Regions from separate parts of the Lysinibacillus sp. FSL M8-0216 genome, predicted to be linked through region 1. Evidence: riboswitches for the same ligand, from Rfam matches in the RefSeq annotation. Region 1 holds a riboswitch; the other holds the start of a gene.
The links. Region 1 has a riboswitch for lysine ahead of MKX57_RS01295 (amino acid permease). Riboswitches for the same ligand answer to the same signal wherever they lie in the genome.
Positions count from the first base shown of each region.

Region 2: linked by a shared signal. The riboswitch ahead of MKX57_RS17700 (aspartate kinase) and the one ahead of MKX57_RS01295 (amino acid permease) in region 1 are both predicted to bind lysine.

Region 1 is NZ_CP152007.1:264,852-268,107, reverse strand. It holds gene MKX57_RS01300 (response regulator transcription factor) at 1-233, opposite strand, end outside; gene MKX57_RS01295 (amino acid permease) at 397-1,860, opposite strand; lysine riboswitch at 1,943-2,119, opposite strand; gene MKX57_RS01290 (MFS transporter) at 2,271-3,256, shown strand, end outside.
Region 2 is NZ_CP152007.1:3,573,063-3,576,318, reverse strand. It holds gene uvrC (excinuclease ABC subunit UvrC) at 1-1,335, shown strand, start outside; lysine riboswitch at 1,428-1,606, shown strand; gene MKX57_RS17700 (aspartate kinase) at 1,738-2,964, shown strand; gene MKX57_RS17695 (YslB family protein) at 3,055-3,256, opposite strand, start outside.

The sequences.
Region 1 (3,256 bases):
ATGATGATAGGAAGTGCTGCCTGTTCTCGAATGACTTTTAAAACTTCTAATCCATTAAGCTTAGGAATCATAATATCTAGGATGACTAAATCAAAGGTTTGATTTAAACAATATTGCAATGCCTCTTCACCATTATTGGCAGTGGTGACTTCGAAGCCTTCCAATAATAAAAAATTCGCTACCATTTCGCGAATAGCCTCATCATCTTCCACTAGTAAAATATGTTTTTGCATTTTCATGCACCTCTCTCTACTAGAAAGTCAAAAATCACACTTCCATATCTATAGTATACTACCATATATATGATATTAATTTAGTAATAATTTTAAAGGTCTCTATATAAAAAAAGCTGTTCCATCAACCATTATACAGCGGTTTATAGAACAGCTCTTCTATTTAATTTTCCACTTTTAAATCACAATCTTTAAGAGGAAGCATTTTTGTTTTATGTTTAATTTTGTACCCTAGCCATAGCAATAGGAACAGTGGAATACCAATATAGGAAACAAGGATACCATACCAATCGATTGTACCTCCGATAAACGCTGTGTAATTCTGTCCAATTACAACAATCATACAAATAGTAAAGGCGAATAGTGGACCGAATGGGTATAGCTTTGCTTTATACGGTAATAGCTTTGGATCTAAGCCCTGTGCCTCGAAAGCACGACGGAAACGATAATGACTAAATGCAATACCTAGCCAAGCAATAAAACCTGACATCCCAGAGGCATTTAATAGCCAGATATAAACAACCCCATCACCAAAGAATGATGCTAAAAACGCTACACAGCCTACAGCTAATGTTGCGATCAATGCATAAATCGGAATACCTCGACGACTTAGCTTTGCAAAGAATTTAGGAGCATGACCATCCACTGCTAATTGCCATAGCATACGTGAAGATGCATACAGTCCAGAATTACCTGCTGATAGCATAGCCGTTAAAATAATGGCATTCATTAAGGAGGCAGCAAAAGCAATACCTAAACGATCAAACACGAGAGTAAATGGAGATACAGCGATATCCTCCGATAATAAGCGTTCATCTGTGAATGGAATTAACATCCCTATAGCAGCAATAGCTAAAATATAAAATAAAATAATACGCCAAAACACCGATTTTACTGCCTTCGGTATATTTTTTCCAGGATCATCTGTTTCCCCTGCTGTTACCCCAAGTAGCTCTGTTCCTTGGAATGAAAATCCTGCTGCAAGGAAAATACCAAATGTAGCAAGGAAGCCACCATGGAATGGTCCATCACTAATAAAGAAATTTGTAAAACCTACAGGTGCCTGTCCACCTAAAATACCAAAAATCATTAATATGCTAATAATAATAAATACAATGACCGTAGCCACTTTAATCATCGCAAACCAATATTCACTTTCACCATAGCTCTTTACAGACAATAAATTAAATGTCAGTACAATTACAATAAATAATACTGTCCAAAGTGCTGATGAGCTATCTGGGAACCAATATTTCATAATTAATGACACTGCCGCAATTTCGGCTGCAATCGTAATTGCCCAGTTATACCAATAGTTCCAGCCTAGTGCAAAGCCTAGAGCGGGATCTACAAATTTTGTCGCATACGTACTAAAAGAACCCGAGGATGGCATATAGGCAGCCATTTCCCCTAAACTTGTCATTAAAAAATATACCATAATACCGATTAAGGCATAGGCAAGCAATGCGCCTCCCGGTCCTGCTTGTGCAATGGCACCACCACTGGCTAAAAATAGCCCTGTACCAATTGTACCGCCTAAAGAAATCATTGTGATATGACGGCTTTTTAATTCTTTTTTCAGCTTCGGTGCATTATGGCCGAGCTGATTTACTTTTATTTCACTCACGATATAGCTTCCTTCCTATTTATGAGGCAAAAAAATGCCATCACATGAACAATGTGATGGCTAAGTTAATCCTCAGTTTTTCCTAAACGATAGCTCAACACGTTGTACAAACGTGACAGTTCTGTTCCTTTCGGAGACAGCCCCAGCATGAGGTTTTCAAGTCCCCTCACACTTCGGCAATATTTCCTTTCAGCTAATCTCTTCAATGCTTGTCATTTCAATAAGCTTACTTATAAATATCGCGACCTCTACCTCATTACAAACATGAGGCATATAATTATTAAATTTATGATATTTACTATACTAACATAAGACCTAAGACATTTCAATATAACCATTAATGTTTTGTATTTTGTGAATTTTCCACTATTTTTAATAGTGTAATAAAGTGTTATAGTAGTTCAATTAGAATGGTAATAACGGGGGGAATAATTTTGACTTTACATGATCATTCCGCCAGCTACACGAATAGAAAAATTAGCTGGAAGGGAACAACCTTATTATTAGTTTTTGGAATAATATTTATAGCGTCTACATTACGAATGCCACTAACTGTTGTGGGTCCAATTGTATCCTTTATCCGTGACGATCTTGGTATTTCCAATGTTCTAGCCGGTTTTTTGACAACTATTCCATTGCTTGCTTTTGCCACTATATCACCATTCGCACCAGTTGTAGCACGAAAACTTGGGCTTGAGCTAACCTTATTTTTATCCACGATTTTATTGGCCTTAGGAATTGTACTACGCTCCCTCGGTACAACAGGGTTACTTGTATTTGGCACAGTGCTCATTGGCGTAGCCATATCATTTGGAAATGTGTTGATTCCAGGTTTATTAAAATTAAAATTTCCATACCATGTAGGGTTACTAATGGCATTTTTTACTATGTCGATGAACTTAACGGCTGGACTTGGAGCAGGTATTAGTTATCCAATAGCTAATTCTTCACTAGGTTGGCAGGGAGCATTGGCTGTGGCGCTTATATTAGTCGTATTAACGATTTTAATTTGGATACCTCAATTGAAATTGAATAAGCCAGAACCAGCTACTACGGCCAAAAAAACAGGTAAACCCCTTTGGAAATCACCTGTTACATGGGCAGTAACAGGTGCAATGGGCTTACAATCTTTATTATTTTATACGACAGCAGCTTGGATTCCTGAAATTTATATTGCGCAGGGATTGGCTCCTGATAAAGCTGGTTGGATGTTTTCCATTATGCAATTCTCACAAGTCCCCATGGCATTGGCTGTCCCCATTATTGCTGGTAAAATGACTTCACAAAGACCACTTGTCCTTATGTTTACATCGTTCTATTTAGTAGGATTTGTCGGCGTTGTAATGGAATGGACAACGTTGGGGATATTATGGATGATCCTTCTAGGTTTAGCAGG
Region 2 (3,256 bases), 1.5 Mb from region 1:
CAGCTACCTTCAAAAGTTTGTTTGTATTATCATATGGGTCAATGTATAGCACCTTGTGTGAAACAAATTGATGGTCATGTTTACCAGGAAATGATTGAGGATATGACGAAGTTTCTTAACGGCGGTGTGGAGGCAGTCAAAAAGGAGCTTGAAATAAAAATGCTTGCGGCTGCCGAAAACTTAGAGTTTGAACGAGCTAAGGAGTTTCGTGATCAAATCGCCCATATTGATACAGTTATGCAGAAGCAAAAAATAGTATCAAGTGACACTACTAACCGTGATATCTTTGGCTATGCTGTGGAAAAAGGATGGATGTGTGTTCAGGTTTTCTTCGTTCGGCAAGGTAAACTGATCGAGCGAGATGTTTCTATTTTCCCGATCTATCAAGACGCAGAGGAAGAGTTCCTAACATTTGTGGGACGGTTTTATGAAAAACCAGAACATATTAAGCCAAAAGAAGTTTTTATTCCACAAGCAATTGATGGTGCCATTTTAACGGAATTGTTAGGTATCAAAGTTCTTACGCCAAAACGAGGTCAAAAAAAGGAGTTGGTAGATTTAGCGACGAAAAATGCTGAAATTGCAGTGTCCGCTAAATTCCAACTTATTGAACGACAGGAAGAACGTACTATTGGTGCATGCGAGGCACTTGGTGATGCAATGGGCATAACGACACCATTACGAATTGAAGCTTTTGATAATAGTCATATGCATGGAACAGACGCCGTATCTGCAATGGTTGTTTTTATTGATGGCAAACCCGCCAAAAAGGAATATCGCAAATATAAAACCCGTACAGCAGCCAAGCATGATGATTATGGTGCTATGCAAGAGGTAATCCGTCGACGCTATATTCGTGTTTTGAAGGAAGGTCTTCCATTACCAGATTTAGTGCTAATTGATGGTGGTAAAGGTCAAATGGAAGTTGCGCGTGAAGTATTAGAGGATGAATTAGGACTAGTTATACCTATTGCTGGTTTAGCAAAGGATGACAAGCATAATACATCCCAGCTATTGTTTGGTGATCCGCCAGAGGTCATTGCCTTAAAACGTACAAGTGACGGTTTTTATTTATTACAACGAATACAAGATGAAGTCCATCGTTTTGCGATTACCTTCTTGCGTCAACAGCATGAAAAGCATGCTATACAGTCTGTTCTGGATCAAATCGAAGGTGTCGGTCCAAAACGAAAACAGCAGTTACTGAAACACTTTGGTTCCGTGAAGAAAATACGGGAGGCTAGTGAGCTAGCTTTACAGGAAGCTGGGATGCCAGCTAATTTAGCAAATCATATTTATGCCTATTTTCAGCAGGAGACATTGTCAAAGGAATAGACATATGCTAAGGTTGTAAATAACATTATGATCCAATGTTATTAGCCCACTTGCTATATGAGGGCGGAAAAATTTAATATAATCACTTTTAAGGTGATGATAGAGGTGCAAGATTCAAAAGTAGCGCAAAAGAGGATGAACAAATCCTAAGACATTGCGTGAAAGGGGACCTTGCCGAAGTACAGCATTGTTGTTTCCGCTGTTGTACTGGTTTTGCATTTAAAAAATGTAAGACTGTCGATTCTAAACGTTTCGGAGAGCTATCACACATGCGCAAGTTTCGTTATTGTACATGTTATAGGCAGCTTTCACGTTTTGTGAAGGCTGCCTTTTTAGTTTTCTAGAGGCTGTTTTACACCTCATTTTAGGTGAATTACATGACTGGAAAGGAGAACAAAAGAAATGTCTAGAATAGTAATGAAATTTGGAGGGGCTGCTTTAGCATCGCCCGAACAAATTCAAGAGGCTGCACGAAAAGCAATTGCTGAAAGAGATAGAGGATTCGATGTGGTAGTAGTAGTTGGTGCGATGAGACAAACGATACAGGATGTGAAAATGAGCGTACTTCATTTCACGGATGATGTGTCAAAACGTGAATTAGATGCAGTTGTATCTTCATGCTCTCAGTTATCAAGCTCCGTATTTGCCATTGCAATACAAGAAGCTGGCTATAATGCGGTGTCACTAACAGGCTGGCAGGCTGGCATTTCCACGGATCATATGCATAGTCATGCAAGGATCAATCATATCGATGTTAGCCGTATTGATGAACATTTGCTGCAAGGACAAATCGTCGTTATTGCTGGAGATCAAGGCATTGACAATGACCAAAATATAACAACGCTTGGGAAAGGTGGAACCGAAACGACAGCCGTTGCACTTGCTGTTGCATTAGATGCTGATCGGACAGACATTTACACGAATGTTGATGGTGTGTATACAGCAGATCCACGCTTTGTTGTAAAGGCACAAAAACTACAGGAAATTTCCTATGATGAAATGTTAGAGATAGCACATTTAGGATCACACATCATTCATCCACGTGCAGTGGAGTTAGCTAAAAAGTTCCAAATGCCAGTGATCATACGCTCTAGTTTAGTGGAGTCAGTAGGTACTTTATTGAAGGAGGAAGTAGAGATGGAGAAAAATTTAGTAGTGCGTGGTGTTGCCTTTGAATCAGATGTTATTCGTTTAACAATTGGGTATGATGCTTATTCACATGCTTCATTAGCGGATATATTTTCAACTCTTGCTGAAAATCGCATCAACGTGGATATCATTGTTCAAGCAATCATTGATGGATTAAAACCAACTGTGTCCTTTTCGATTTTGAAAGAAGAATTTGCAGAAGCTTTACGTGTTTTAGAGGATAGTAAAGTATCACTTGGCTTTAGCTTTGCTGATTTCGAAATTGGATTGGCGAAAGTTTCGATAGTTGGCTCCGGTATGGTTTCGAATCCAGGTGTCGCTGCTCGCATGTTCGATCGTTTACGTCGTGAGAATATCCCTGTGAAGATGGTGAGCACCTCAGAAATTAAAGTGTCTGTTGTAGTACCACAGGATGAAATGATTCGTGCAGCAAATGCATTGCATGATGAATTTAATTTAGAGCAGGCTCTTTACATATAATAATAGAAGAAACAGCATTTTCTGTAATTGCCCGAAATAAAAGGAAGGATTGTCATCCCGTTTATTGAATGGGGAGACAATCCTTTTTTGTTACTCTGTTGGAATCGTATGCATAATTCGTTCCTTCACGTCCCATTTGACTGTAAACATAACGTAATGTTGCTTTTCACGTTTTTCATCATAACATTCTGTTAAATAGCCTTTAGCTAGCTGAATCTGTTCAGCTATAAATCCTGCTTCAAGTCTGAAGCTGCGTTGTTTGATTTGCAAGATTTCAGGGTCGTTTGTCAAC